DNA from 2 places in the Tolumonas lignilytica genome. Region 2 is predicted to be linked to the other one. Evidence: predicted binding sites of a transcription regulator. Region 2 holds the regulator's gene; the other holds the start of a gene.
The links. Region 2 encodes sigma-54, which starts transcription at its own class of promoters, with help from an activator protein. Its sites were predicted from a motif close to TGGCACNGTTTTNGCTT; they were not measured.

Region 1: the regulator sigma-54 is predicted to act here: its motif matches at 5,248-5,264, upstream of H027_RS0105750 (superinfection exclusion B family protein).

What each region holds. Positions count from the first base shown of each region.
Region 1 covers NZ_AZUK01000001.1:1,195,010-1,211,526, reverse strand. The annotation lists gene rpsG (30S ribosomal protein S7) at 78-548, shown strand; gene fusA (elongation factor G) at 630-2,732, shown strand; gene tuf (elongation factor Tu) at 2,797-3,981, shown strand; gene H027_RS0105755 (methylglyoxal synthase) at 4,103-4,564, shown strand; gene H027_RS0105750 (superinfection exclusion B family protein) at 4,632-5,210, opposite strand; gene H027_RS0105745 (methyl-accepting chemotaxis protein) at 5,333-6,901, opposite strand; gene H027_RS0105740 (outer membrane protein assembly factor BamD) at 7,355-8,116, opposite strand; gene rluD (23S rRNA pseudouridine(1911/1915/1917) synthase RluD) at 8,232-9,212, shown strand; gene pgeF (peptidoglycan editing factor PgeF) at 9,203-9,940, shown strand; gene clpB (ATP-dependent chaperone ClpB) at 10,035-12,611, shown strand; rRNA gene H027_RS0105720 (16S ribosomal RNA) at 12,996-14,539, shown strand; tRNA gene H027_RS0105715 (tRNA-Glu) at 14,585-14,660, shown strand; rRNA gene H027_RS0105710 (23S ribosomal RNA) at 14,792-16,517, shown strand, end outside.
Region 2 covers NZ_AZUK01000001.1:1,996,483-2,012,999, forward strand. The annotation lists gene H027_RS0109390 (type IV pilin protein) at 188-601, shown strand; gene pilV (type IV pilus modification protein PilV) at 619-1,212, shown strand; gene H027_RS0109400 (PilW family protein) at 1,209-2,201, shown strand; gene H027_RS0109405 (PilX N-terminal domain-containing pilus assembly protein) at 2,198-2,641, shown strand; gene H027_RS17705 (pilus assembly protein) at 2,661-6,290, shown strand; gene H027_RS0109415 (GspH/FimT family pseudopilin) at 6,327-6,827, opposite strand; gene H027_RS0109420 (GspH/FimT family pseudopilin) at 6,923-7,435, opposite strand; gene lgt (prolipoprotein diacylglyceryl transferase) at 7,508-8,284, opposite strand; gene metE (5-methyltetrahydropteroyltriglutamate--homocysteine S-methyltransferase) at 8,407-10,680, opposite strand; gene H027_RS0109435 (LysR substrate-binding domain-containing protein) at 10,790-11,665, shown strand; gene H027_RS0109440 (HPr family phosphocarrier protein) at 11,667-11,942, opposite strand; gene rapZ (RNase adapter RapZ) at 11,929-12,795, opposite strand; gene ptsN (PTS IIA-like nitrogen regulatory protein PtsN) at 12,802-13,248, opposite strand; gene hpf (ribosome hibernation promoting factor) at 13,251-13,538, opposite strand; gene H027_RS0109460 (RNA polymerase factor sigma-54) at 13,560-15,011, opposite strand; gene lptB (LPS export ABC transporter ATP-binding protein) at 15,138-15,863, opposite strand; gene lptA (lipopolysaccharide transport periplasmic protein LptA) at 15,868-16,386, opposite strand; gene lptC (LPS export ABC transporter periplasmic protein LptC) at 16,361-16,517, opposite strand, start outside.

The DNA.
Region 1 (16,517 bases), 800 kb from region 2:
TCCGTTAAGTAAGGCCAAACATTTTTTAGTAAACTTTTTTTGTTTTGGGTTAAACCTGAAGTTTCGGAGAATTTAAAATGCCAAGACGTCGCGTTGTTGGTCAGCGTAAGATTCTGCCAGATCCTAAGTTCGGTTCTGAATTGCTGGCTAAATTTATCAACGTAGTAATGGTTGACGGTAAAAAATCCGTCTCAGAAAGCATCGTTTACGGTGCTCTGGACATTATTGCTCAGAAGAGTGGTAAAGATCACTTAGCTACTTTCGAAGGTGCTTTGGACAATATTCGTCCGAACGTGGAAGTTAAATCCCGCCGTGTTGGTGGTTCTACTTACCAGGTTCCGGTAGAAGTTCGTCCAGTGCGTCGTAATGCCCTGGCTATGCGCTGGTTGGTTGAAGCAGCTCGCAAACGTGGTGAAAAATCCATGGCTCAGCGTCTGGCAGGTGAATTGCTGGATGCGGCTGATAACAAAGGCTCTGCGGTTAAGAAACGTGAAGACGTGCACCGTATGGCTGAAGCGAATAAAGCATTCGCTCATTACCGCTGGTAATCCGGTTGTACAGGCCATCTTTGGATGGCCTGTATTCGGTTTCGTCATCTAAGGCACAACCTTAGTAAGAGGATATCTATCGTGGCTCGTGCAACACCCATTGAGCGTTACCGTAACATCGGTATCAGCGCACACATCGACGCCGGTAAAACAACGACTACTGAACGTATCCTGTTTTACACCGGTGTAAACCACAAGATTGGTGAAGTTCATGATGGCGCTGCTACCATGGACTGGATGGAACAGGAACAAGAGCGTGGTATTACCATTACCTCTGCTGCTACTACCTGTTTCTGGAGTGGTATGGGTAAACAATTCCAACCACACCGCATCAACATCATCGACACCCCAGGTCACGTTGACTTTACTATCGAAGTAGAGCGTTCAATGCGTGTTCTGGACGGCGCAGTAATGGTTTACTGTGCAGTAGGTGGTGTTCAGCCGCAGTCTGAAACTGTATGGCGTCAGGCTAACAAATACAAAGTTCCACGTATCGCGTTCATCAACAAAATGGACCGTACCGGTGCTAACTTCCTGCGTGCTGTTGAACAGATCAAAACCCGTCTGAAAGGTAATGCAGTTCCTCTGCAATTGCCAATCGGCGCGGAAGATAACTTCAAAGGGGTTATCGACCTGATCAAAATGAAAGCTATTAACTGGAACGAAGCTGACCAGGGTACAACCTTCACTTATGAAGATATCCCAGCTGAATTGCAGGAACTGGCTGCAGAATGGCACCAAAATCTGGTTGAAGCTGCTGCGGAAGCATCTGAAGACCTGATGGAAAAATATCTGGGCGGTGAAGAAATTTCTGAAGAAGAAATGAAAACTGCTCTGCGTCAGCGCGTTCTGAACAACGAAATCATCCTGGTTACCTGCGGTTCTGCATTCAAGAACAAGGGTGTTCAGGCAATGTTGGATGCGGTTATTGAATACTTGCCAGCACCAATCGACGTACCAGCTATCGCTGGTCAGTTAGAAGATGGTACACCAGCAGAACGTCATCCAAGCGATGATGAACCTTTCTCTGCACTGGCGTTCAAAATTGCAACTGACCCATTCGTTGGTAACCTGACATTCTTCCGTTGCTATTCTGGCGTTGTTAACTCTGGCGACACCGTACTGAACTCTGTTAAAGGTAAGAGAGATCGTATTGGTCGTATCGTACAGATGCACGCTAACAAACGTGAAGAGATCAAAGAAGTTCGCGCTGGTGATATCGCGGCGGCAATTGGTCTGAAAGACGTAACAACTGGTGATACTCTGTGTGTCGAAAACGCACCAATTATTCTGGAGCGTATGGAATTCCCAGAGCCAGTTATTTCTGTTGCCGTTGAACCAAAAACCAAAGCTGACCAGGAAAAAATGGGTCTGGCTCTGGGCCGTCTGGCTCAGGAAGATCCATCATTCCGTGTATGGACTGATGAAGAGTCAGGTCAGACAATCATCGCTGGTATGGGTGAATTGCACCTGGAAATCATCGTTGACCGTATGCGTCGTGAGTTCAAGGTTGAAGCGAACGTGGGTAAACCACAGGTAGCTTACCGCGAAACAATCCGTACAGATGCGAAAGACATTCAGGGTAAACACGCTAAACAGTCTGGTGGTCGTGGTCAATACGGTCACGTAGTGATCGACATGTTCCCTCTGGACGAAGGCGCTGGCTATACCTTCACTAACGACATTAAGGGCGGTGTAATTCCTGGTGAATTCATCCCTGGTGTTGATAAAGGTATCCGTGAACAGTTGAAATCAGGTCCTCTGGCTGGTTACCCAGTTGTGGACTTAGGTGTTCGTCTGCACTTCGGTTCTTACCATGACGTTGACTCTTCTGAACTGGCGTTCAAAATCGCTGCTTCTATGGCGTTCAAAGAAGGCTTCATGAAAGCCAGCCCAGTTCTGCTTGAGCCTATCATGAAGGTTGAAGTTGAAACTCCAGAAGATTACATGGGTGATGTAATCGGCGACTTGAACCGTCGTCGTGGCATTATCGAAGGTATGGAAGATGGTCCATCAGGCAAGATCGTTCGTGCTCTGGTTCCACTGTCTGAAATGTTCGGTTATGCAACAGACCTGCGTTCTGCTACTCAGGGTCGTGCTTCTTACTCCATGGAGTTTGGTAAGTACGCTGAAACGCCTAACAATATCGCTCAGGCGGTAATTGAAGCGCGTAAATCTAAGTAATTTACATGTAATATTTTCCGCCTGTTTTGACAGGCGGAAATAATCAAATAGGAAGGACAACGTCGTGTCTAAAGAAAAATTTGAACGTACAAAACCCCACGTTAACGTTGGTACTATCGGCCACGTTGACCATGGTAAAACCACGCTGACTGCAGCCATCACCAACGTTCTGGCAAAGAAATTCGGTGGTCAGGCTCGTGCATTCGATCAGATCGATAACGCACCAGAAGAAAAAGCACGTGGTATCACCATCAACACTTCTCACGTTGAATACGATACCGAATCACGTCACTACGCACACGTAGACTGCCCAGGCCACGCTGACTATGTTAAAAACATGATCACTGGTGCTGCACAGATGGACGGCGCGATCCTGGTAGTAGCGGCAACTGACGGCCCAATGCCACAGACTCGTGAACACATCCTGCTGGGTCGCCAGGTAGGCGTACCATACATCATCGTTTTCCTGAACAAATGTGACATGGTAGACGACGAAGAGCTGCTGGATCTGGTAGAGATGGAAGTTCGTGAACTGCTGTCTGAATACGATTTCCCAGGTGATGACACACCAGTTATCCGTGGTTCAGCGCTGAAAGCACTGGAAGGCGATGCGGCATGGGAAGAGAAAATTCTGGAGCTGGCAGCAGCGCTAGACTCTTACATTCCACAACCAGAACGTGCGATCGACAAGCCATTCCTGCTGCCAATCGAAGACGTATTCTCAATCGCAGGCCGTGGTACCGTAGTCACTGGTCGTGTTGAGCGCGGTATCATCAAAGTGGGTGAAGAAGTGGAAATCGTTGGTCTGAAAGCGACCACCAAAACCACTTGTACCGGTGTTGAAATGTTCCGTAAACTGCTGGACGAAGGTCGTGCCGGTGAGAACGTAGGTATCCTGCTGCGTGGTACTAAACGTGACGACGTAGAGCGTGGTCAAGTACTGGCTAAACCAGGTACTATCACTCCGCACACCAAATTCGAATCAGAAGTATACGTACTGTCAAAAGAAGAAGGTGGTCGTCACACTCCATTCTTCAAAGGCTACCGTCCACAGTTCTACTTCCGTACAACTGACGTGACCGGAACTATCGAACTGCCAGAAGGCGTAGAGATGGTAATGCCAGGCGACAACATCAAGATGGTAGTCACCCTGATCCACCCAATCGCGATGGATGAAGGTTTACGTTTTGCAATCCGTGAAGGCGGTCGTACCGTAGGCGCGGGTGTTGTTGCTAAAGTAATCGAATAATCTTATTCGACACTTATGCAAAAGAATAAAGGGCGACTTCGGTCGCCCTTTATTTTTAGTGAAAAAATCCACTGCTCATCGTATGTTATATATTCATGAATGATTTCCCCGAGGGATTGGTATGGCGTTAACGATTCAACGTGAAATGGCTGGGCATAAGCGTGTGGCTTTGGTTGCACATGACAACATGAAGCAAGCACTGCTGGAATGGGTCAAAATCCGATCTGAAGAATTAAAGTTGCATCATTTATATGCAACAGGTACTACTGGAACACGCTTAAGCAAAGAGGCTGGTCTGCCAATCACATGTTTGTTGTCTGGGCCAATGGGGGGAGATCAGCAGTTAGGTGCATTGATTGCTGAAGGTAAAATTGACGTTTTAATTTTCTTTTGGGATCCGCTAAATGCAGTTCCTCATGATCCAGATGTAAAGGCCTTATTGCGTTTAGCTGCGGTTTGGAACATTCCAATGGCAACTAATCAGGCAACAGCTGATTTTCTGATGGATTCACCCCATATGAAGACAAAGTTCAAAATTGAAATTCCAGACTATGACGGTTACATCAAGTCGAGAACGGAATAATTCTTTAAACATGTTTTTCAAGACAATAAAAAAAGTACCTCGATAGGTACTTTTTTATTTTCAATCACTAGCGTAATGAGCTTTTACTGACGTATTTAGGTCGTGCACTCATGATCATTTCGACTTGCTCTTCGGTCATTTTACCATTACTTAGACCTAATGCTTTGTAAGTTAGTAATGGCCGAGCTTCAAGGGAGATCATCAGTGCTTTTATCTGACTCAAATCATCATTCAATGGCTGTCCGTAAGCGAAATCAAGTACTCCTGCATCCAGCAGATTTTTGACGGCTGGTTCAGTTAGCGGCAAGTTTATGACGCTTTTACGTTGAATCACAAATTCACGTAAGATGGCTTTCTCCGTGAAGTCTAATCTTTCAATCATTCGCTGCAGATATTGATGCTTTTGCCGTTCACTCCAGTGAGCAATTGCATGATCCCATACAATTAATAAGAGTTGGCTGAAAAAGTACGAACAGGCTATCAATAAGCCAAGGCTAAAGAAAACTCTAAACTGTATCAGCCATTCGCCTGCGATCTGTATGCGTTCAACAGGAAATAACAATATGGCGCAGCAGCACAATAGTAACCACATCATAAGCCAGTTGAGTGTGTGGTATTGGCTAAAATGTCTATTCCACCGTTTCATAAATAAATCCCACCATAAACTCGGACATATCTGTAGTGAGCAAGTGACGTGCCAGTATTTGGAGTTGTATTTTTGACGCGGAATCGGATCGAAAGGAGAGGCGGAATCATCCGCCCCTTATTTTAACGCTGGAATTGGGTGATTAGACGACATAAGCCCTGGAGCCGCTCCACTAATAATCCTATGCGATCAACGGCATTATGGCTATTGACGGTGCTGGTATCAGCCAGTTCACGAATATTGTGAATGCTGCGATTAATATCTTCAGTCACGTATGCCTGTTCTTCCACTGCCGTAGCAATTTGATGGCTCGCATCCGTGACATGGTTCAGCATCGCATGTATCTGGTTAAATACTTCACCCGCGGAATTTGCTTGTGTTCGACAGGTTTCAGATAAATCAGCACCATGCTCCATCGTTTGCACGGCACTGCTTGCGCTATTTTGTAATTTAGCGATCATTTGCTGTATTTCGTCTGTCGAAGTGCGGGTTTTTAACGCTAATGAACGAATTTCATCAGCAACGACAGCGAACCCCCGACCTTGCTCTCCGGCTCTTGCTGCTTCGATTGCAGCGTTCAGTGCCAGAAGATTGGTTTGATCTGCAATATTGGTGATGACATCAAGGATACTGCCAATTTGCTTGGTGTTGGATGCCAATTCATTGATCACAAGCGTGGTGTGTTCCAATTCATCATGCAACGCATTAACGGCGGATACCGTTGCTTTGATACTGTTTTGCCCTTGGGCCGCGGTTTGACGTGCCTCTGTTGTTAATTCTGATGTAGAGCTTGCGCTATTAGCGACCTCCCTTATCGAGCTGCTCATTTCATTAATGGCAGTAGCGAGCTGTTCCGTTTCTGCGCGTTGTTGATCAATGTTATTAGTAATTGATTGAATATTTCCTGCGTCATCTTCGGCAGCCTGAAGGATCGTATTACAGGTATCGCCGGTACGCCCGACGATAGCTCTCAATTCTGCTTTTTTCATTCGCAGAGCTAATTCAATGGCGGCCAGTTCGTCACGGCGACCTGTGTATAGGACTTGGGTTATATCAGTATTGAAGTTGTCCCTGGCTATATTAGCCATATTTTTCAGTTTGTTTCCCCACCAGAAAGCATAGGTTAATTGCATTAATACGAAAGTAAGGGCAGTGGTTGATAAGGAATTTATGCCTGATAGGGCGATATTTACAATAATCGGGATAAGTGTGCCGACAGAGATGAGTTTAGATATCAATGATGTATTTATAGATGGTAAACGTAACGCCTTAGGCATCTTGCCCTGATTTATTTGCTGATAATAACCACTGGCTCTGGCTATATCTTCTCTTGATGGTTTTGTTCTGACGGATTGGTATTCGGTAATATTACCATTGTTATCGAGGATCGGTGTGACATAGGCATTCACCCAATAATGATCGCCATTTTTACAGCGATTTTTAACTACGCCCATCCAGCTTTTTTTATCTTTCAAATGGTCCCACATGTCTTTAAATGCAGCTTTGGGCATGTCTGCATGGCGCACTATGTTGTGGTATTGATTGTCTAGTTCTTCGGCGTGGTATCCGGCGATGTCGCAGAAGTGCTCGTTAGCGTAGGTTATTCTACTTTTTGTGTCAGTGGTAGATATCAGGTTATGCTGAGCGGAGAACTCTCTTTCTCTGCTGGCTTGTGAAGAAAAATGGTTCATAGAGGTAACATCCTGTACTGCTAACGAATGGTGACAGTGGTTGTTCAATGATTCATTAAATAATTCATAATCGCGTATTGATTCTATAATATATAAATATGTAAATAATATGATTATTACTGATAATAACTAGAAAAATAGAGATCATTTTTTTAAATCAATAAATTCATTTATTTATGTAAATGCATTGTTGCATAAAGTTATTTGTTTAACATTTCAATGATGTATCAAAGTGAGGCATAAATATTTTTGTAATGAATTGGTGCAAAAGAGAGGGATGCTTCAACATTAGGAAATAAGCGTTATTTAGATAATGATTATATATGTAATATCTAATTAACTTATTCAGGTATGTTTAATATATGTCGACGTATATATTGAATGTATTAGTTTTATATACGTAATATTGAGTAAAATGAATAAAGGCACCATTCGGTGCCTTTATCGTAAGCGTTATTGTTGAATGTAAGCGCTATCAGGAAAATTGGCTGCCAGCATTTGTCTGGCATGTTTGGCAAGGTCAGTCAGCTCCATCTTATCATATGCTTGCACCATGATTTCTAATGCCTGTTGAGTCATCTCAGTGTCGGGATAATTCTCTATCAGATATTTCGCTCTGTTAGCGGCAGACAACCAAGCGTGGCGGCGCATATAAAAATCAGCGATGGCTAAATCAAACTTTGCCAGTCGATTTTTTAAAAACACGGCTCGCGCTCGGGCATCACTTGCATATAGGCTGTCAGGATAGTTTTTTAACAGAAGTTGGAAATCTTTAAATGCCTGACGGGCATATTGTGGATCACGATCGGAACGGTCAATACCAAATTTATCATGGAAGAAGTTATAATCTTCCTGCATGTTGGACAATCCACGCATGTAATAAGCGTAATCTACATCTTTATGTGTAGGATTCAATCGTAAAAAACGATCGATATTGGCGATTGCCTGAGCCGTATCATCTTTCTTGTAATAGGCGTAAATCAACTGTAACTGCACTTGACTGGCATAAGGCCCGAAAGGATATCTGGAGTCCAATGCCTCTAATATATCTACGGCTTTATCATAGTCACCGCTATGTAATTTGGTTTGTGCCTGTTTATATAAAACCTCTAGTGGTTCATCGGGTACTTTCGGTTTGTTTGAAGACGAAGAGCAACCGGCCAATAGCGATAGAGATAACAGCATTACCGGAAAAATACGCACTACTTTTTGCATCGAAATTAGCTTCATATTGCCTTGGTGTGTGAAGTATCCGTTATGCTTAAAGAAAAGAAAAGATAGAATGCAGCATTCTTGGCGTTAAGCCTCGTTTCACTAACTGAGATCTGACATGAGTCAACCTATACAACTCAATGGCACTATTGAGCTACAGCATGAAGGTAAACGCCTGGATCAGGTGTTGGCTGAATTGTTTACTGATTATTCACGAACCAGAATCAAAGAATGGATACTGGAAGGTAAAGTGCAGCTTGATGGAAAGGTCTGTTTATTGCCTAAAGAAAAGGTGATGGGTGGCCAGCAAGTGTCTATCGTCACCGAACTGGCGGAGGATACCCGCTGGCAGGCACAAGATATTCCATTGAATATTGTCTATGAAGATGAGCATCTTCTGGTGATCGATAAGCCCGCCGGATTAGTTGTACATCCAGGCGCCGGAACACCGGATGGCACAGTACTTAATGCCTTATTGCATCGCTATCCTGAAATTGCTGAAGTACCGCGTGCAGGTATTGTGCATCGTCTGGATAAAGAAACGACGGGTCTGATGGTTGTCGCGAAAACGATTCCTGCACAGATCCGTCTGGTGTACGCCTTACAAAAACGTCGTATTACTCGTGAATATGAGGCAATTGTGGTGGGGCATATGACGGCAGGTGGCACGGTTGATGAACCGATCAGCCGTCATCCGACCCAACGAACCATGATGGCCGTGAATCCAATGGGTAAACCTGCGATTACTCACTATCGGGTTGCCGAGCGGTTCCGCGCTCATACCCGGTTACGTTGCCGGTTGGAAACAGGCCGTACGCACCAAATCCGCGTTCATATGGCCCATATCAACCACGCACTTGTGGGCGATCCGGTTTATGGTGGCCGTTTACGTCCGATCCGTAATGCATCTGTGGAGTTGAGTGACTTTCTGCGGACATTCCGTCGCCAGGCGTTGCACGCAACTATGCTACGTCTTACTCATCCCATCACAGGCGAAGAGATGGAATGGCATTCACCGCTTCCGGCCGATATGGTTGAGCTAATCGATGTGTTACGAATCGATTCGGCAGAACATCCGGATGACATCGTATGGATTTAATCCAACCGGAATGGCCAGCGCCTGCCAATGTGCAGGCGTTTTTTACCACAAGGAGCGGTGGTGTCAGCCAGGGGATTTACCAAGGGCTGAATCTTGGCATACATGTCGGTGATGATCCTGCCTTAGTCATGCAAAATCGTCAGCTATTGGCACAGCAGTTGGCATTACCAGCGGCACCGATCTGGCTGGATCAGGTACATGGTACCGAAGTACTGCGGGCTGAAGCACCGGTTATCACGCCGCCGCAAGCGGATGCGGCAACTACAACCCAAATCGGGTTACCATTGACTGTGATGACGGCGGATTGTTTACCTGTATTGTTTTGTGATAAGTCCGGCACGGTTGTTGCGACCGCTCATGCAGGCTGGCGTGGGCTTTGTGCGGGGGTGCTGGAAAAAACTATCCAGGCTATGCATGTGGCACCGAGCGATCTCTTGGCCTGGATTGGCCCGGCGATCGGACCGTCTGCATTTGAGGTAGGCGATGAAGTCAAAGCCGCGTTTGTGGCTCACGATCCGCATGCCAATGCCGCCTTTGTGGCCAAAAATGACAAATGGTTCGCTGATCTGTTCATGCTGGCGCGCCAGCGTATCAGTGTAGCTGGTGTCACCGCCATTTATGGCGGCAACCAGTGCACCTTCAGCGATGCAAAGCGGTTCTATTCTTATCGACGTGACGGCCAAACGGGTCGCATGGCGGGCTTGATCTGGCTCACGATTAAATCTTAAGCACTGCCTCTTGAAAGCAATCCCGGCACCCCCATCTTATACTCAACAGTAATTGATCGATAAGCGATTAAACATAGAGATAAGAGGTAGCGGGATGCGTTTAGATCGTCTCACCAGCAAATTTCAGGTTGCGATTTCCGATGCTCAGTCATTAGCGCTGGGCAGAGATCATCAGTTTATTGAACCTCTTCATATCATGCTTGCTTTGCTGGAGCAGCAGGGGGGGTCTATTCGTCCTTTATTAACACTGGCTGGATGTAATGTTGATCCGCTACAGGCCCGAGTGACCCAAGAGCTGGACCGATTACCCAAAGTCAGTGGCGTTGATGGTGATATTCAGATCTCCCCGCAGCTGGGGCGTGTTCTGAATATGTGCGACAAACTGTCACAGCAGCGGCAGGATCAATTTATCTCCTCTGAAATGTTTGTTCTGGCTGCACTGGATGATCGCGGCACACTGGGTGATATTCTGCGTCAAAATGGCCTCACTAAAGACAAACTGGAAAAAGCGATTGAAAAGGTGCGCGGCGGCGAAAAGGTGACTGATGCTGGTGCCGAAGAAAATCGTCAGGCTCTCAGCAAATATACGATTGATCTGACCGAACGAGCTGAACAAGGCAAGCTGGATCCGGTCATTGGTCGTGATGATGAAATCCGACGCACCATTCAGGTATTACAGCGCCGAACCAAAAATAATCCCGTCCTGATTGGTGAGCCGGGCGTGGGTAAAACGGCAATTGCTGAAGGGTTGGCGCAACGCATTATCAATGGCGAAGTACCGGAAGGCTTAAAACATAAGCGTGTTTTATCACTGGATATGGGTTCCTTGTTGGCCGGCGCTAAATATCGAGGTGAATTTGAAGAGCGTCTGAAAGCATTATTGAATGAACTGGCAAAACAAGAAGGCAACGTCATTCTGTTTATTGATGAGTTGCATACTATGGTCGGTGCCGGCAAAGCCGAAGGCGCAATGGATGCGGGTAATATGCTGAAACCTGCTTTGGCTCGTGGCGAGTTGCATTGTGTTGGTGCCACCACGCTGGATGAATATCGTCAATATATAGAAAAAGATGCGGCATTAGAGCGTCGTTTCCAGAAGGTCTTGATTGAAGAGCCTTCCGTTGAAGACACCATCGCGATCTTGCGTGGCCTGAAAGAGCGCTATGAACTGCATCATCATGTACAGATCACCGATCCTGCTATTGTGGCAGCCGCATTGCTCTCACACCGTTATATCTCTGATCGTCAGTTACCTGATAAAGCGATTGACCTGATTGATGAAGCCGCTTCCAGCATCCGTCTGCAGATGGATTCAAAACCAGAACAATTGGATCGTCTGGAACGCCGCATTATGCAATTAAAGATGGAGCAGCAGGCTCTCATCAAAGAACACGACGTTGCCAGTGTGCAGCGACTGGCGATTATTAATCAGGAAATTACGGAAAAAGACCGAGAATATAACGAGCTGGAAGAGATCTGGAAGGCAGAAAAGGCCGCATTGGCCGGCACACAGCATATCAAGGCTGAATTGGAACATGCCCGTCAGGAGCTGGATGTTGCCCGACGCGCTGGCGATTTGGCCAAAATGTCAGAACTGCATTATGGTCGGATCCCAGATCTGGAAAAACAACTCGATTTAGCCTCACAAGCGGAAATGCAGGAACAAAAATTACTGCGTAACCGGGTTACTGATGCCGAAATTGCGGAAGTGTTGTCCCGCTGGACCGGAATTCCGGTATCCCGCATGCTGGAAGGTGAACGAGAAAAACTGTTGCAGATGGAAGAAAAACTGCATCAGCGCGTGATCGGTCAGGATGAAGCGGTGACCTCCGTGGCGAATGCGATACGCCGGAGTCGTGCTGGTCTATCAGATCCAATGCGTCCAATCGGATCGTTTTTATTCCTCGGTCCAACCGGGGTTGGGAAGACCGAACTATGCAAAACACTGGCTGAGTTCTTGTTTGATACACAAGATGCCATGATCCGTATCGATATGTCTGAGTTCATGGAAAAACACTCTGTAGCCCGCTTGGTCGGAGCACCTCCAGGATATGTGGGTTATGAGGAGGGGGGATATCTCACCGAAGCGGTGCGGCGTAAGCCATATTCGGTGATCCTGTTGGATGAAGTGGAAAAAGCACATCCTGATGTATTCAACATCTTATTGCAGGTTTTAGATGATGGCCGTCTGACGGATGGTCAGGGGCGCACAGTCGATTTTCGCAATACTGTGATCATCATGACCTCCAATCTAGGGTCAGATCTGATACAGGAACATCACCAGATAATGGCTTATCAGGAAATGAAAGCCATGTTGATGGATGTGCTGGCACGTAGCTTCCGTCCCGAATTTTTGAATCGGATCGATGAGACGGTTGTGTTCCATCCACTGGGACTTGAACATATTCAATCCATTGCACAAATCCAACTGGGTACACTGGTAAAACGTCTTGAGGCGATGGGGTATAAAGTGGAATTACGCAATACACTGCTGGCCCATCTGGCTGAAGCCGGATTTGATCCGGTATATGGCGCACGCCCCCTGAAGCGAGCGATACAGCAGCAAGTAGAAAATCCACTGGCTCAGGATCTGCTGTCTGGAAGAATATTGCCTAATAAAGCACTAATACTAGATATCCAGAATGAGCAATTGGTCGTAGAACAACACTAAAACCTCATCAAGATGAGCAAATTGGCTGGTTAATTAGTCAATTTGCTCAAAATAACCCCAAACGAATGAAAAATTGAAAAATAGAGTTGCCTAAAAAGAACGGGCCCCTATAATGCGGCCCCACTGAGACGGCAGACGCCGCAACGAGTTCAGAAATGACCTCGGCACTCAGTCAAGATTCAAGTTGCCAAGCCGTTTGTGATAAACGCCGCTTGACAACGAAGAGGGAAAGCGTAAGATTCGCGTCCCTGGCCTAACAGCCACGCTCTTTAACAACATATCAAGCAATCTGTGTGGGCACTTGCGTAGATTGATTAGATTGAAAAAATTTAATCAATGATACGAAGTGTCTGTAAAGACAAGTCATTCATTGAGCCAAAACTTTAATTGAAGAGTTTGATCATGGCTCAGATTGAACGCTGGCGGCAGGCCTAACACATGCAAGTCGAACGGCAGCGGGGGATAGCTTGCTATCCTGCCGGCGAGTGGCGGACGGGTGAGTAATGCATGGGGAGCTGCCCAATCGAGGGGGATAACAACTGGAAACGGTTGCTAATACCGCATACGCCCTGCGGGGGAAAGGTGGGGACCTTCGGGCCTACCGCGATTGGATGCACCCATGTGGGATTAGCTAGTTGGTGAGGTAACGGCTCACCAAGGCGACGATCTCTAGCTGGTCTGAGAGGATGACCAGCCACACTGGAACTGAGACACGGTCCAGACTCCTACGGGAGGCAGCAGTGGGGAATATTGCACAATGGGGGAAACCCTGATGCAGCCATGCCGCGTGTGTGAAGAAGGCCTTCGGGTTGTAAAGCACTTTCAGTGGGGAGGAAGGGTTGATGACTAATACTCATCAGCATTGACGTTACCCACAGAAGAAGCACCGGCTAACTCCGTGCCAGCAGCCGCGGTAATACGGAGGGTGCAAGCGTTAATCGGAATAACTGGGCGTAAAGCGCACGCAGGCGGTTGGATAAGCGAGATGTGAAAGCCCCGGGCTCAACCTGGGAACTGCATTTCGAACTGTCCGACTAGAGTCTTGTAGAGGGGGGTAGAATTCCAGGTGTAGCGGTGAAATGCGTAGAGATCTGGAGGAATACCGGTGGCGAAGGCGGCCCCCTGGACAAAGACTGACGCTCAGGTGCGAAAGCGTGGGGAGCAAACAGGATTAGATACCCTGGTAGTCCACGCTGTAAACGATGTCGATTTGGAGTTTGTGCCATTATGAGCGTGGGTTCCGAAGCTAACGCGATAAATCGACCGCCTGGGGAGTACGGCCGCAAGGTTAAAACTCAAATGAATTGACGGGGGCCCGCACAAGCGGTGGAGCATGTGGTTTAATTCGATGCAACGCGAAGAACCTTACCTGGCCTTGACATGCTGAGAAGTTTGTAGAGATACGAATGTGCCTTCGGGAACTCAGACACAGGTGCTGCATGGCTGTCGTCAGCTCGTGTCGTGAGATGTTGGGTTAAGTCCCGCAACGAGCGCAACCCCTATCCTTTGTTGCCAGCGGGTCATGCCGGGAACTCAAGGGAGACTGCCGGTGATAAACCGGAGGAAGGTGGGGATGACGTCAAGTCATCATGGCCCTTACGGCCAGGGCTACACACGTGCTACAATGGCGTATACAGAGGGAAGCGACCTCGCGAGAGCAAGCGGAACCCAAAAAGTACGTCGTAGTCCGGATCGGAGTCTGCAACTCGACTCCGTGAAGTCGGAATCGCTAGTAATCGCAAATCAGAATGTTGCGGTGAATACGTTCCCGGGCCTTGTACACACCGCCCGTCACACCATGGGAGTGGGTTGCACCAGAAGTAGTTAGTCTAACCTTCGGGAGGACGATTACCACGGTGTGATTCATGACTGGGGTGAAGTCGTAACAAGGTAACCGTAGGGGAACCTGCGGTTGGATCACCTCCTTACCTTAACTAATTGACTCTATGTGAGTGTTCACACAGATTGCTTGTGTCCCCTTCGTCTAGAGGCCCAGGACATCGCCCTTTCACGGCGGTAACAGGGGTTCGAATCCCCTAGGGGACGCCAGAAGTTCTTTAAAAAATTGGAAAGCTGATAAAGTTCAATCAAGACAAACAAGCGTCTTGGAAAAACTTGGTGTTAAACCAGTAAACTGGTCATAACAACAGCGCTGAATGGGAAACCATTTGGGGTTGTATGGTTAAGTGACTAAGCGTACACGGTGGATGCCTAGGCAGTCAGAGGCGAAGAAGGACGTGCTAACCTGCGTTAAGCTGTGGAGAGTCGGTAAGAGACATTATTATCCACAGATGTCCGAATGGGGAAACCCACTGAGTTTACTCAGTATCGTATGATGAATACATAGTCATACGAGGCGAACCGGGAGAACTGAAACATCTAAGTACCCCGAGGAAAAGAAATCAACCGAGATTTCCTTAGTAGCGGCGAGCGAACGGGAATTAGCCCTTAAGTTTCTTGGAAGTTAGTGGAACAGTCTGGAAAGGCTGGCGATACAGGGTGATAGCCCCGTACATGAAAGCGACCTTGGAATGAAAACGAGTAAGGCGGGACACGTGGTATCCTGTCTGAATATGGGGGGACCATCCTCCAAGGCTAAATACTCCTGACTGACCGATAGTGAACCAGTACCGTGAGGGAAAGGCGAAAAGAACCCCTGTGAGGGGAGTGAAATAGAACCTGAAACCGTGTACGTACAAGCAGTGGGAGCACCTTCGTGGTGTGACTGCGTACCTTTTGTATAATGGGTCAGCGACTTACATTCTGTAGCAAGGTTAACCGAATAGGGGAGCCGTAGGGAAACCGAGTCTTAACTGGGCGACTAGTTGCAGGGTGTAGACCCGAAACCGGGTGATCTAGCCATGGGCAGGTTGAAGGTGCCGTAACAGGTACTGGAGGACCGAACCCACTAATGTTGCAAAATTAGGGGATGACCTGTGGCTAGGGGTGAAAGGCCAATCAAACTCGGAGATATCTGGTTCTCCCCGAAAGCTATTTAGGTAGCGCCTCGGACGAATACTACTGGGGGTAGAGCACTGTTTCGACTAGGGGGTCATCCCGACTTACCAACTCGATGCAAACTCCGAATACCAGTAAGTACTATCCGGGAGACACACGGCGGGTGCTAACGTCCGTCGTGAAGAGGGAAACAACCCAGACCGCCAGCTAAGGTCCCAAAGTACTAGTTAAGTGGGAAACGATGTGGGAAGGCTTAGACAGCTAGGATGTTGGCTTAGAAGCAGCCATCATTTAAAGAAAGCGTAATAGCTCACTAGTCGAGTCGGCCTGCGCGGAAGATGTAACGGGGCTAAACTAGTCACCGAAGCTGCGGATTTGCCGAAAGGCAAGTGGTAGGGGAGCGTTCTGTAAGCCTGTGAAGGTGTGTGGTAACGCATGCTGGAGGTATCAGAAGTGCGAATGCTGACGTGAGTAACGTTAAAGGGAGTGAAAGACTCCCTCGCCGGAAGACCAAGGGTTCCTGTCCAACGTTAATCGGGGCAGGGTGAGTCGGCCCCTAAGGCGAGGCTGAAAGGCGTAGTCGATGGGAAGCGGGTTAATATTCCTGCACTTTTTGTAACTGCGATGAGGGGACGGAGAAGGCTAAGTAGGCCAGCGGTTGGTAGAGCTGGTGAAAGGTGGTAGGGAAGTACGGTAGGCAAATCCGCTGTACTATATTCCGAGAGCCGAGACGAAGTGACTACGGTCATGAAGTTACTGATGCCACGCTTCCAGGAAAAGCCTCTAAGCTTCAGGTTACAAAGAACCGTACCCGAAACCAACACTGGTGGTCAGGTAGAGAATACCAAGGCGCTTGAGAGAACTCGGGTGAAGGAACTAGGCAAAATAGTACCGTAACTTCGGGAGAAGGTACGCTGATGTTGGTGAAGAGATTTACTCTTGGAGCGA
Region 2 (16,517 bases):
AGTACCTGTTCATTTAAATTTGTTCCGGCTCTCATTGTTCTCAAATAACCCTACAAAAATCATACTTATCCCTTGAATACAGTGGTTTGTTATGTAAACTTCTGTGCCGTTTTGTATAAAAAAGCATCGTAATAGTAATACACAGAGCACTAGCTTTTACGATATAAAATAAAAAGTAGAGGGATAAATGAATAATAAAAATAAAGGCGTAACGCTCATTGAGCTTATGCTTGCGGTTGCTATTGTTGGCATATTAGCCGCCATTGCCTACCCCAGCTATTCCCGTTATGTATTAAGTTCCCATCGAACAGAAGCGCAAGCAGCATTGACCCGAATTGCGAATCTGGAAGAACGATATTTCATGGACGCTAACAGTTACGGGACACTTCAAGACCTTCACCTGACAGCCACTTCTGCTGCAATCTACACCACCGACAATGGCTACTATCAGGTCAGCATCACCCCGAGTAGTGCCACCTATACGCTGACGGCAACAGCAACAGGAAACCAAGTGGGGGATACGGACTGTCAAACCTTCACTCTGACTCAGGATGGTTTAAAAACCAGCTCTTCTGCAGCAGCCAGCATTTGCTGGCACTAATCACAGGATAATCAAGCATGAACCTGACTCAAGGAAGTGCGAACGATCAGGCTGGATTTACGTTGCTGGAGGTTTTGGTGACGGCCGTTATTCTCTCTGTCAGCTTATTGGGTCTGATTGCATTACAAGGGATCGCTAAGTTTTCATCTTATGAAGCAAGGCAACGAACACTGGCAGTTTATGCAGCTTCCGATATTGTTGAGCGGCTTCGTATCAACAAAACCCCTTGGATTGATCAGCATTTAAATTCAAGCGGTGCCTCGTGGGCTGTGTCTGTCGGGAAGGATCAGACTGTGCAGACAAAACCCACCTGTATTAATGACAACGGTATCACCACGGCTAGCTGCAGTTATGCGGATTTGGTCAACAATGATTTGTACAGTTGGCAGCAGTTGCTAAGTAATGCGGCTTCCAATGCCAGTTCAACGTTAATCGATCCCGTCGGCTGTCTGAGTTTATCTCGAATTAATTCACAGAGTGCCGCCACCGCCACGATTGTTATTAGCTGGCAGGATAGAGAATCAATACGGGATGCAGCCGAAACCACAGGGCAAACCTGTGGTACGGCCGATGCCAAACATCGCCAGTTCGTGTTGAGTACCACGCTATGAAAAAACAAACAGGTTTCACATTGCTGGAATGGATGATCGCGCTCACGATCGGATTGTTTTTGCTCGCTGGTATGATGTCGTTATATTCAGCTTCACACGAAACAACAAATGATTCCTTAGATAGTGGCGAATTGCAGGAAAATGGCCGGATTGCCATGAATTTGCTCATGCGTGATCTGCACATGGCCGATTTCTGGGGCGATTATACAGGCTCCGTGTTATCCGCAGCCTCAGGCGCCAATATCACGCTCAGTAGCGCGGCCTCTAATCTATCAGCGGCAAACGACTGTCTTGATGATCGAAACGCCGGCAGTTTTCCTGTCGGAAGCAACAATCTGCGCCCCGTCTGGACCGTGCACGTCAATCATTCTGGAAGTAAAGGGACGGTATTAGGTTGTATCAGTAATACTGCCGTTTTATCGCCAGATTCAGACATCATTAATATAAAACGGTTAAGAGGTGAAGATGCCTCAAATCTGACACTGGATAATGATCATTTTTATATGGCCACCACGGTACATGCCGGTTATTTCTTTAAGGGGAATGAAACGGCTCCAACCGCGGCCAACATGCCGAATCGACGGATATGGGAATATTTAAATCATCTCTATTTCATTCGCGTTACCGATAATATTCCGGAACTACATATGACCTATCTACTGGGTTCAATGACCGACTCTGCCTTGGTGCAAGGCGTTGAAAAAATGCGTCTACTATTTATGGTTGATACGACTTTTCAACCAGATGGCATCGTTGATCAATATATCACGCCTGAAAATATTACCCAGCAAGAATGGGATGAAGGCCGGGTGTTGGGTGTCAGGTTATTTCTATTAGTTCGCTCACTGCAACCAAGCCCGCTATATACCAATACCAATACCTATCAGTTAGGCGATATTTCTTATACCCCCACAACGGATGATCATTTCCGGCGTTTATTACTGCAGTCCACGGTGAAATTTAATAACGGAGGATTGTATATCCAATGAAAAAATATTCAGCTGATCGCGGCATGGTATTAATTGTCGCGTTGATTTTATTACTACCGCTGACTCTGATTTCAGTATCTGTTATGCAGTGGGCCCGGGAGGATTTAAAAATGACCGGTGCAGCTTCTGGGCGCAGTGCAATGGAACAACAACAGGAAGGGACAGTGCAGAATATTTTAATTCTCAACTCCCTGGCCAGTACGATTGCAGGAATGCAAACCGGTGTTTCTGCCAGTGTGACAACAGGTGGCTCGACCGTACCGTTGACGCTCGTGGTGGATACTAATTGCAAACATAAATTAAGGGGCTACAGCACTAATCTGGCCGAATCTTGTCGTTATGTGGATGCCAATTTAAGCCAGACCTTCGACAAAGGTGGTATGGGGCAATTGCAAACGACAATTGGCATAGAGCAGCGTCTGCTAACCACCACAAATTAAAATAAAGCAGGGATGTGAGATGAAAAAAATAATAAGCATAATACTGTGGGGTCTGCTATTTGCCGGAATTATGCAGAGTTATACGGCACAGGCAGATGATACGGAACTGTATGTTTTGAATGTCGCACAGGCGAATGGTATCCGTCCAAAAATACTAGTGATTCTGGATAACTCTGGCAGTATGAAAGATACCAATACGGTTACGCCTTATTTTTCCTACAATGCTAATACTAATTATATTCCGACGGTATTAGATGAGGCTACTTACAGAAAACATGCTTTTTTAACTGATTCTTCGACTACCTATCCATCTATCAGTAATTCATATTATTTAAATAACTGTAATGCCTCGTATGCTTCTGGTTTCCTATATGATGTATTCAAGCAGTACTATGTTCCGCAATCAACAGACCAATGTATTTCATACTCGAGAAGAACAGGGGCGTGCAGACAATATCAGACTATTGACACATGGGGTACTCCTGGTAATGGCAGTGGTGCTATAGATTGTGCCTCAGATGTGTCAGCGTTGAGTTTAACTAATCCTGGTAGCGATGATGTAGGTTATCCAGTCGATGATGGCGCGACTGGTTATGCATCATCTGGGGCTGCGAGTAGCCAATTTGGTTCTGGTTCTTATTATTTGTATACCGAAAATTATTTGTATTATCGAACAAAATTAGTATCGGCCAAGCAGGCAGTCAAAGATATTATCAATTCTACTTATGATGCCAGTTCAAGTAAAACAAATATGGATTTTGGATTGGAGATCTTCAATGTCAACACTGTTGATACAACGGGATATGACAGGAATGGCAATTATTACATAAATAATAATGGTGGCCGAATAATAAAAAATATAGCGCAATTAGATCAAACAACAAAAAGCACTTTTTTTAGTACCCTAGACAGTTTGGATGCAACGACAAATACTCCCTTGGCTGAATCTATGTGGGAGGCCTATCGCTATTTATCCGGTGGTCATTCTGGATTATCGGATAGTAATGCTAATGACTATGGTTTAAATACAGATACGGGATTACCAGCCAAAGATCTTGCGGCTTTTACGTCTACCACATCAGGTATTTATCAATCTCCATTACTGAGTGACTGCGCTGATCATGCATATATCATTCTGGTAACCGACGGCGATCCAACCAGTGATACCAATGCTGATTCGGCAATCAAGACTTTGACCGGAAAAAATAGTTCCGAATATGGCAACGGCAGCTATTTGCCCTATCTGGCAGAGTGGATGAATAAAAACGACATTCTGGATGGGCAAAGTGGCCGAGCAAATAAAACCGGTAAGCAATATGTGACGACCTATACGGTCAGTTTTGGGAATGACATATCTGCAAATGGCAAAGCCATACTGCAAGCTGCTGCGACAAAGGGTGGTGGTACTTATTACGATGCCAGCAGTGCCGGTTCATTGTCCAGCGCATTAAACAATATCATTAAAGATATAGCTAAACGTCAGTTCACTATGACCGCGCCGTCAACTGCGGGTAGTAATACTGACCGGACGCAATATCTCGATAGTCTCTATATCACCGGTTTTGTGCCTGCCAGCGGTCCATTTTGGGGTGGAAATCTTAAAAAACTGAAATATACGGCCAATGGCATAGAAGATAAAAACAATCATTTGGCCTTTGATAGCAATGGTCGCTTGCTGGCGACGGCTCAAACCTATTGGTCAACAGCGGTGGATGGGGATGCCGTTGCCAAAGGCGGTGTGCAGGAAATGCTCGCCGATCAAACGACAGCAAGAACGATCTATACCAATACCTCGGCACCCGCATTAACACCGCTGACCCGTAGCAATCTGAATACAATTACAGGAAATGACGATGCTACGCTAAAAAGTGCACTGGGGTTGGCCAGTAGTGCTACCAGCACGGGTTCGCCGAATGATGTCGATACCATGATTAGCTGGATTCAGGGTGTGAACACCGATAGCACCGCAACGCCTAAACCGAATCGGGATACCATCATTGGCGACATGATGCACAGCCACCCACGAGTGATTAATTATGGTGCCAGTTCCGGTGATCCGGATCTGCGCATCGTCGTCGGCACGAACAGTGGTTTTCTGCATATGTTTAAAGATAACGGCGATACAGTGGCAGAGAGCTGGGCGTTTATCCCGTATCCACTGTTAAAGATGCAATCGGTATTAAAAACCAATAGTGCTGCTTTGAATCATGTCAACGGCATTGATGGTTCACCGGTTTCCTATATCGTCGACAAAAACAACGATGGCCGGATTTCCAGTGCGACACCAGGGGATAAAGCCTGGATATTTGTCGGCCAACGCCAGGGTGGTCGCAGTTATTATGCACTGGATGTCACCAATCCTGATGCGCCGACGCTGAAATGGATCATTACAGGCGGTGCTGGTGGCACTACCGGATTTAGTCGCTTGGGCCAAACATGGTCAACGCCCCAAGTGACTAAAATTCCGGGCTATACCGATACGGATGGCAAAAGTAAACCCGTTGTTGTTTTTGCGGGTGGCTATGATGTCAATAAAGATGCCTCCACGATTGGTACCGATGATTCTATGGGCAATGCAATTTATTTTGTGGATGCTGACACCGGAGCTCTGATTTTATCCGTATCCCCAGATGCTGCTTCTGCAACTAATCTGAGTAAAAGTTCAATGGTCGATAGCATCCCCAGTGATGTGACTTTGCTGGATAGCGATGGTGATGGCATTACCGATCGTCTGTATGTCGGTGATACTGGGGGCAATGTCTGGCGTATGGATATGTCGGGCACGGATCGCAGCAAATGGTCGATTTTCAAACTGGCCAGTCTGGGTAGCGATGATACGCAAACGGCTGATCGGCGTTTCTTTGGTGCGCCATTGGTGGTGCGCAGTATTAACCCGAAAGTCACTGCTATGGCTGACGGTACCTATAAATACACGCAGGAACCATACGATGCGGTGTTGCTCGGTAGTGGCAATCGCAATCACCCGGCATCAGATAAAACTACCGTTAATGCTTATTTTATGATCCGGGATATGCATACGGCGGTGTATGGTGCCAATGACACCAAACCCGCGGATGCCTCTGCTGTCGTCATTACTGATTTGTACGATATCACCGGAAATAAAATCGGCCAGATTGCGAGTAGCGGGCCAACTTCAGCACAGCTGACGGAAATTGCCAAACTGACGTCACAAAAGAAAGGCTGGGTTTATTGGATCTCCGGTACGGGTGAAAAAGTGTTTGGTTCAGGTTTTGTATCTAATGGTACCCTTTATTTTACCTCATTCATCCCGGAAGCTTCGGCCGATGCGAATGCCAATCAGTGTTCGCTGGGGAGTTCCATTGGCAGTACCCGTCTGTACGCTGTCGATATGACGTATGGATATTATACTGGGTTGACCGCTTATATCAGCGCGAATGATTTGTTAACTGAAGATTTGAGTTATATCGTGGATAGTAATGGCAATATTCTCGGATTGGGATTCCCCGGCGCAGTTAAGGTTTCTGGTGCGGATGCAAATGGAGTACAACAATGTCAGGATGGGCAACCATGCATGCAATTATGCACCGGGGATTGTTCGGGAACCTTCGGGCCGGTAGGGTCTATTTTACCGGAAATGGAATATCAATACGTTCATGAACCGAAATAGTTATGTAGATGATGTCTGCAATGTAGGCATCTTCGTTTAACACGCGGCGGATGTTTTCCTGATACGACCACTCATGGCAACAATAATGTGATAACTGTTGTTGCCATGCCTGTCACACACACTGATGGTGCCCGGCGAACCGGCCACCGAGCCATCCGGTTGAAAGACATATTCATTCCGGTTGGTTTGGATGTTTAACCGATTAGAGAAAGTCGTACTGGATAATAAGGGAATATCCGGATCTGCGTTATGTAGTGTTAAGCGGTTATCGGTGTTTTTATCAATAAATAACAGAAGATGAGTAAAACCGGCGCTGACACAGTCATTCTTTTCATTGGCTAGACAAGCAACCACACGTTGATTGATCGCAATGGCATGGCTTCTGGCTGAACTGAGGGCATTGTGAATAGAGTCTGACTGATATTGCAGATCACTGTTTGAGACAAATGCGTACAGTGCGGGTGGCGCCAAAACAGCTAATAAACTCCCGATAGTCAGAGACAGTAATAATTCCGGTAAGGTAAATCCTTTTGACATGACACACCCAGTACTGAACGATAGTAATGGGCATTGTCAAAATTTGCTGTATTGACGGGAACTGCCAAATCAGACAGAAAGGATAAGCAGCGGTATTAATGACAGGCAATATTGTCAGATTGGGTTCGGCCACTGAGGGAGACACTGAGCCGATGCCCTTCGGTGGAGGCTTGCGTATCACCGGAACAAACAGAGATAGAACCCACCGCAGAGGTTGAACCATCGGCCAGAAAGACATAACTGCCTGCATCCGGCGCTATGTTGAGCGTATGATCAAAAGCAGAGCCATTGAGGATAATGGCATCCGGATTGGCTCCTGAGGTGGTTAATACGCCATCATTATTTTTATCAACAAAGACGAGCAGATGGGTAAATCCGTTGTTTTTGCAGATGTTACTGTTGTCGGCAAAACAGACAACAACATGTTGATTGATATCAACGGCATGACTGCGGGCCGAGTGCAGGGCGTTACTGATATTGCTTGCTTCCGCATCAATGGCGTTGTTGGTGATCAGCGATGCTAAGCCGGGGGCGGCAATACTCAGTAATATGGCCCCCAATGTGATAGTGACCAGCAATTCCAGTAATGAGAAGCCTTTCGTTATCATGCGACACACCTTGCACCATGTGAACTGATGCAATTGTATCCCTCCTATTGAGGGATAGATAGCCGCTGAAATCTACGCACTTCTCATTTTTCTGCTTCGCAGCATCAGAATAATACCGGCGAAAACAAACGGTACGCTTAGCCATTGTCCCACAGTGATCAAATTGCCAGCTTCATAGGCGGCCTGCGGTGTTTTGAAAAATTCCAGAACAAACCGGGCTGAGAATACCAGTGCCAAAAATAGACCTAACAGATAACCGGGTTGTCTGATTTTTGGGGTTTTTGCCAAGGTGAACAACAAGACAAAAATGACCAAATAACAGGCCGCTTCATAAAGTTGTACTGGATGCCGTGGAATGTTATCTACCCGTTCAAATACCACCCCCCAGTTGCCATTAGTCGGATTACCCAGGATCTCTGAATTCATGAAATTACCGAGGCGGATAAAGCAACCGGTCAAGGCCGTCGGAATGGCCAGCCGATCCGCCAGCCATAAAAAGTGATTTTCTGGATGCTGACGTACGAATAACCAGATGGCCAGTAATACGCCGACGCCACCACCGTGACTGGCCAAGCCGCCTTCCCATATTTTCAGGATTTCGATGGGATGTGCCAGATAGAATTCTGGTTCGTAGATCAACGTGTGCGCGAGGCGTGCACCGACAACAGTCCCGATAAAAATATAGGTGAGGAGCTTATCCAGTTGTTCTGTCGGACGGCCCTCTTGACGATACATGCGTTGCATCAGTTGATAACCGAGCAGGAAACCTGTCGCAAAAAGAGCGCCATACCAATGGATAGCTATCGGACCGAGTTGCAGCAAAATAGGGTTTGCATTCCAGAACAACATTCTTTTTCTCGCTAGTGAAGCATCACCTTAGTTATCTTTGGCGACAGGGTAGCATGTTATCAGAGCTGCGGTGAAGCGTGATCACCGGCAGGCTCGGGCGCCTGCCGGTGATTCATGATGGTTTATTGGCGCAGTTGCTGCGCGGCCTTGACCATATTTTGCAGGGCGGCCCGCGTTTCTGGCCAACCCCGCGTTTTTAAGCCACAGTCGGGGTTGACCCACAGGCGCTCTGTGGGGATGTGCTGCTGGGCTCTTTGTAAGAGCCGGGTCATCCATTCGGTATCCGGGATATTGGGGGAGTGAATGTCATACACACCGGGTCCGATATCATTAGGGTAAGCTTGGTGATGAAAGACATCCAGCAATTCCATATCCGAACGAGAGGTTTCCAATGTGATGACATCGGCATCCAACGCAATGATTGCGGGCATGATGTCGCCAAATTCACAGTAGCACATGTGAGTATGGATTTGCGTATCATCATTGACGCCGGAGACTGCAATTTTAAACGCGTTAACGGCCCAATGAAGGTAGGCTTCCTGATCTTGCTGACGTAGTGGTAATCCTTCGCGTAGCGCCGGTTCATCGACTTGAATGATGGCTATTCCGGCTTTTTCTAAATCCAATACTTCTTGTCGCAATGCTAATGCCAACTGCAAGGCCATGGTTTCCTTTGCAATGTCTTCACGGGGAAACGACCAGCATAGCATCGTGATGGGGCCGGTCAGCATGCCTTTCATCGGTTTTTGGGTTAATGACTGGGCATATTGACTCCAGCGTACGGTCATGGTGGCAGGGCGGCTGATGTCGCCTACAATCACAGGGGGCTTGACGCAGCGTGAGCCATAGCTTTGTACCCAGCCATTTTGTGTAAAAGCATAACCGTCTAATTGTTCGCCAAAATATTCCACCATATCATTTCGCTCGGCCTCACCATGCACGAGAACGTCCAGGCCGATTTGTTCCTGCTCGCGGACCGCATAAGCAATCTCTTGTTGAATGCCTTGTTCATAAGCGGCAAGCCCGATGTTTCCTTGTCTGAATTGGCGGCGGAGTTCGCGAATTTCCTTGGTCTGCGGAAAGGAACCTATGGTGGTGGTTGGCCAGGCGGGCAGTTGCAAGCGAGCACGTTGTTTCGTCACGCGTTGTGCATATCCGGTACTGCGCTCAGCGTCTGCGGGACGGATGGCGGCGGTTGCGATTTGTACGGCCTGATTTTGAACCCGGGTTGATGATTGACGTTGTAATAACGGCGCACTATAGGCCTTGAGCGTTAATATTTTTTGATCGTCCGGTTCTCTGAGTGCGCGCTGTAACAGATGAAGTTCAATACATTTTTGTCTGGCAAATGCGAACCAGCTTTTCGTTTCGGCATCCAACCGGGTTTCGGCATTGAGATCGATCGGGCAGTGTAATAATGAACATGAAGTGCCTATCCAGAAATCAGGTCGTTGCTGTTTTATGGATGATAACTGGCTATAAAGCGCATCGAGATCAGCTCGCCAGATGTTGCGCCCGTTAATCAGACCCAGTGAAAGCTGCCAATGTGCAGGCAGTGCTGCAATGAGCTTGTCTAAGTCATGCGGACTTGCAGTTGCATCCAGATGGATGCCATCGATCGCCAATTCAGGCAACCAGCCCAACTGATGTGTCACACTACCGAAGTAGGTGGTCAACAAGAGCTTGCTCTTGCCCTGTCTCAGTTGTGAATATGCCGACAGATAAGCCTGTTGCCATTCAACGGGTAGATCTAAGGCTAAAATAGGCTCGTCGATTTGTATCCATTCCACTTGTCGTTCTGAGAGTTTATGTAATATCTGCTGATACACAGCTAACAACTGGGGCAACAGAGAAAGTTTATTGAATTCACTACCTTTGTTTTTCCCTAGCCAGAGATAGCTGAGTGGCCCCAGCAGCACGGGTTTGGCCTGATATCCTGCCGCGAGAGCTTCATCCAGTTCGTCAAATAACTGCGTCCAGCCGAGGTGGAAATCCTGTCCGGCGTGAAATTCAGGAACCAAATAATGATAGTTGGTATTAAACCATTTACTCATTTCAGCTGCCGGAACGGCTTGACCTGTGGGCGCTTTTCCTCGAGCGATCCGGAATAACGTGTCTAAGTTAATTTCGCCCTGTAATTCTGCGTGGCGGGCAGGAACATTGCCAACCATCAGGCTGGTGGCCAGTATATGATCATACCAGGCAAAGTCACCAACCGGGATAAGGTCAATTCCGGACTCCTGTTGCCATTGCCAATGCCGTAAACGAAGTGCTTTGCCGACGTTGATGAGTTCAGCCTGCGTTATTTTTTCAGCCCAATAAGCTTCCAAAGCTGTTTTCAACTCACGATGTATGCCGATGCGGGGAAAACCCAGGGTATGTGTTGTGTAACGCATAATCACTCCAAATAGATGTTTAGATGGCTAGATGTTTACACATCCATATTTGCGCGTTACCTTAATGGATACCAGTGCATTTATTGCATGCAGAACTTGCAGGATCCTCATGTTTGAACTGAAACATCTTCGATCGTTACTGACGTTAAAACAAAATGGTTCGCTAGCGGCGGCGTCGGCGGTGTTAAATCTGAGTCAGTCGGCGTTATCGCATCAATTCACCGAATTGGAAGGGCGCATTGGCGGCCCGTTATTTTTACGCAAAAGTAAACCCATCGTTTTTACTGCTGACGGAATCAGACTAGTGACCTTGGCCGAAGCGATATTACCGCAGGTGGATGATGTACAACGGTATTTGCAACGAGAACAGCATCCGGTTCAACTGCGCTTGAATATTGAATGCCACAGTTGTATTCGTTGGCTTACCCCTGCACTGCATACGTTGCAAGATCGGTTTCCCAATCTGGAATGGATCTTTGCCAATCAGCTGGATTTTTCTCCGCAGCAGAGTTTGCTGCAAGGGGAGTTGGATATGGTGCTGACGGCGGATGTATTACCTGAAGCCGGTATTTTTTATGCGCCGTTGTTTGATTTTGAGATGCGATTGGTTATTCCAGCGACACATGCCTTAGCGGCAAAAGCCGTGATAGAACCGGAAGATTTGTGTCATGACGTCTTGCTTTCATATCCGGTGTCGCCACAGCGGCTGGATGTGATCAAACATTTCATGGCGCCCGCAAGCGTGAGCCCGAAGCAGATCAAAACAGTGGATAATACGCTCATGTTAATACAGATGGTGGCTGCAGGGTGGGGGATTGCCGTGTTACCGGATTGGGTTTGTCAGGAGTTTGAACCACCGGCGCTGATTGTATCCCGATCACTCGGACATGGACTATGGCGTCGTTTACATGCTGCGGTCCGAGTGGGCGAACGACAGCAACCGGCTATCAGTAGATTAATACAAGCACTGACCCGTCTTTCATAGGTCATTCATTTTCATCGAATCGGGTTTCAAACAAATGCTGAACCGCTTCCATGACCTCAATTGCCTCTGGTCCATCACAGATCACGCGGATCGTTTCTCCCTGTGCTGCTTCCAGCATCAGCAAGCCGACGACACTATCAGCACTGGCCTGTTTTTCTCCATTGCAGAGCGTGATCTTGGCTTTGAAATTAGCGACTAATTGCACCAATTTTATGGCGGCCCGCGCGTGTAATCCCAGCTTATTGATCACGGCGACTCGTTGTTCAACGCGAGGCATGAGACTTCTCCAGCGTACGGTGACGACGTTGTACGGTTTTTCCCAGCACCAAAAAATGGTTCGCCAGTTGTTCGGCAATAAACACCGAGCGATGTTGACCGCCAGTACAACCAATGGCGACGGTGACATAGCTCCGGTTATTGCGTTCCAGTTGCGGTAGCCAGGTTTCCAGCAAACTGATCAACTGATTGATGTATTTGACCACATCAGGTTGCGAATGCAGATAACGCTGCACAGGCTCATCCAATCCGGTGAGTGGCTTGAGCTCTGCAATCCAATGCGGATTTGGCAAAAACCGTGCGTCAAAGACAAAATCTGCATCTTTGGCGATGCCGTGCTTGAAGCCGAAAGACTCAAACACCATCACTAATTCATGTTCTTTTTTCCCGAGCACCCGTTCGCGGATTTGTTCACTGAGGTCATGAATACTTAGATGGCTGGTATCAATACGCAGATCGGCGAGCGATGATAATGGGGATAATAAATTGGTTTCCTGACGGATCGCCTGTTCTAACGTTAACTGTTGCCGAGACAAGGGGTGCAGTCGACGACTTTCGCCATAACGCTTTAACAAGGTTGCATTATCGGCATCAAAGAAAAAGCTGGAAAATTGCAGATCCCGATGCTGTCTGATGGCATCCAGGATAGAAACCAACTCATCGGCATTGGCTGGTAGGTTGCGAACATCGATACTCACCGCGATTTGATCGTATTTCCCTCGTAGCTCTGCCACCAACTGAAATAACAGCGAAACCGGCAAATTATCTACGCAGTAATAACCCAGATCTTCCAGAACCCGCAGGGCAACGGTTTTCCCTGAGCCAGAGCGACCACTAACCACGATGAGTTTCATCGATCATCATCCATTGATCATTTGTTGATAAAGCGCTTCGTCGGATTCGGCTAGCCGTAATTGACGACAGAAGTTTTTATCGTTGAATTTTTCTGCCACCAGCGCCAGTGTTTTCAGATGCATTTTACACTCGCTTTCTGGCACTAACATGGCAAACAAAAGATCCACGGGTTGATTGTCTATGGCATCGAAAGGGATCGGTTGTTCCAGCGTCAGGAGTATCCCAGTGACAGGATAACCATCGGGGATTCTGCCGTGCGGAATGGCAATCGCTCCGCCGATACCGGTCGTTCCCATTTTTTCCCGAGCTTGCAGACTGTCGAAGATCTTTTGTTCGTCGAGTCCTAGTTTGGGGGCGGCTAATTCGCTGATGATTTCCAGCACACGTTTTTTGCTGCTGCATGGGACTGCACTTTTCGTGCAGTCCGCAGACAAGATTTCAGAAATTAACATGATCACTTGCTAGATAGTTTTTCTTTGTATTTGATGATCTGACGATCCAGTTTATCCATCAGAGCATCAATGGCGGCATACAGACTGTCATCTTCGGCATTGGCAAAAATCTCACCACCATTGACATTCAGTTTCGCTTCCGCGATTTGTTTCAGTTTTTCTACAGATAAGATCACTTGAACGTTGTTGATGTGCTCGAAGTGACGTTCTAAACGGGCAAATTTAGTTGTGACATAATCACGCAATGCATCAGTTAACTCGATATGGTGACCTGACAGGTTGATTTGCATAACGTCTTCCTTATTGTTGGCCTACAGCAGGCGTTTGCGTTGGCTTGATGGTGGTATGGACAACGATTCGCGGTATTTTGCGATCGTTCTTCGTGCCACCATAATGCCTTGTTCAGTCAGCAAGTCTGCGATCTTGCTGTCGCTTAACGGTTTGGCCGGGTTTTCTGCCGCGACCAGTTTTTTTATTAAGGCTCTGATCGCGGTCGAAGAACACTCGCCGCCGCTCTCAGTATTAACATGACTAGAGAAAAAATACTTCAGTTCAAAGATGCCACGAGGCGTGTGCATGTATTTTTGTGTAGTAACTCGCGAAATTGTCGATTCGTGCATCTCCACTTCCTCGGCAACATCATTCAAAACCATCGGCTTCATTGCCTCTTCGCCATACTCAAAGAAGTCCTGTTGCTGTTGTACAATACAGTTGGCTACTTTCAGAAGTGTTTCATTCCGGCTTTCTAAGCTCTTGATAAACCACTTGGCTTCTTGCAAATGAGAACGGATGAACTGGCTGTCGCTGCTGTTACGGGCATGGCGTGCCATCGAGGCATAGGTTTCATTGATACGAATTTTGGGCATCGCATCCGGATTTAATTCCACCACCCAGCGCCCATTTTTCTTCAGCACGGCAACATCAGGAATGACATAACTGGATTCGCTCGGCATGACACGACTGCCGGGACGCGGCTCCAACGTCTGGATCAGTTGCAGAATTTCTTTCAGGTCAGTTTCTTTCAACTGGAGTTTGCGGGCCAGATTCCGGTAATCGCGCGCACCCAGTAGATCCATGTGATCTTTGATGGCCTGACGGGCTTCATTCAACCAGGGTGTTTCTGGTACGAACTGATTGAGCTGGATTAACAAACACTCCTGTACCGAACGGGCGGCCACTCCGATGGGATCAAAATGCTGGATCCGTTTTAACACGGCTTCAATTTCATCCATCTCCACGGGGTCTTCATCCGTTGTGACGGCTTGCTGGATCTCTTCCAGTGTGGCGCTGAGATAGCCGGATTCATCGATACTATCAATGATCGTGAGCGCAATGGCGGCATCTTGATCACTGAACGGGGTTAGGCGCATCTGCCACAAGAGATAGTCTTGTAAGGTTTCCGATGTTTCACCCTGATAAATGGATTCATCATCACTGTTCATCAGTCCACTGGAGGGGGCGGAGCCAGCAGCGGTATAAACCTCATCCCAGGTGGTATCCATGGGCAGTTCCTCAGGCATGTTTTCTTGTGCCTGAGCCATCTCTTCGCTGCTATCCGGCGGAGTGAAATCTTCATCATCAGGAAGTTCCGGCGTAGCAATATCTGATTCATCCTCTTGTTCCAATAAAGGATTGGCATCAATGGCTTGCTGGATTTCCTGCTGTAGTTCCAAAGTGGACAGTTGCAGCAGACGAATCGCTTGTTGCAATTGTGGGGTCATGGCAAGTTGTTGGCCAAGACGCAACTGTAAGGTCGGCTTCATCTACGGGATTTGTCCTTAGTCTCTAATTTCCATATCGGCGCTTGTAGTCAGCCGGTTGGCTGAAACGATCAATCTACAAGCTGTCCGTGAGTTAATTATGGCTGATAATCGCCATTGACACACTGTTTACAGGGTAAATCCTTCACCGAGGTAAACTTGTTTCACATGCTCATTTTGCAGGATCTCTGCCGGTGTGCCTTCAGCAATCAGGTTTCCATGGCTGACAATATAGGCTTTTTCGCAGACATCCAACGTTTCACGCACGTTATGATCGGTAATTAATACACCGAGACCGCGATCACGTAAATGCTCAATGATGCGTTTAATGTCGATCACGGAAATAGGATCAACACCTGCAAACGGCTCATCCAGCAGAATAAAGCGGGGCTCTACGGCCAAGGCCCGCGCTATTTCTACCCGGCGGCGTTCCCCTCCGGAGAGACTCATACCTGTGTTTTTCCGAATATGACCGATATGAAATTCTTCCAGCAAGGCTTCCATTTTTTCTTTTTGCTCCGCCCGGGTCAGTTCGCCGCGCAGTTGTAAGACGCCAAGTAAGTTCTCTTCCACCGTCAGGCGGCGAAAAATGGAGGCTTCCTGTGGAAGATAGCCAATACCATGACGTGCACGCTGATGCATGGGCATGGACGTGATGTTTTGTTCATCAATGGTGACGGTTCCACCATCTTGCGGTACCAGTCCGACAATCATATAAAAAGAGGTGGTTTTGCCTGCACCATTTGGCCCTAACAGGCCTACGACCTGCCCGGTCGCCACCTGGAGACTGACATTTTGAACCACTTGTCGGCCTTTATAACTTTTCTTCAGACCGCTTGCTTGCAAAAGAGCCATAAATTTATTGTTTGCCTGCTTTGTTAAATTCGTCAATTTCCTGTGGTAGGAAAATGGTTTTTACGCGAGAACCTTTGCCACTGCTCTGTGCAACCATCTGTTGCTTCTGGATGTCATAGCGGATCACATCGCCGTTCACTTGATTATCATCCTGTTTCAGCTCGGCTTTTCCCGTTAAGGTGACCAAGCGATCTTTGAGTTGATAGCGCAGTTCGTTGGCACTGGCATTGACTGGTTTGCCATTATCCAGGATTTGGAAAAATGTCGCCGGATAGCCGGTGGCAATCATTTCATCATTGCCTTTTTCATGACGTAATACCACGACTTTATCGGCATGGATAATGATAGACCCCTGAGTGATCTTGACGTCTTGAAGAAAGGTCACTTTGTTGGCATTCAATTCGGCCTGCTGGCTGACCGAGTCAACCGTCACAGGTTGCTGATAATCGGATTGTTTCGCAAAAGCGCTGGCCGAGAACAGCAGCATCAATCCAAAACTAACGTGGCTTAAAGTAAGTCGCATGTCCTTGGTCCAGAATTTGGTAGCGTTTGTTATTCAAATCAGCATGTAAGCCGACACCTTGTACATGATAATCCGGGCTGTCAATAGTAATGGGCTTGTCGCTCGTTATCTGATGTTTATTAATGTCCATT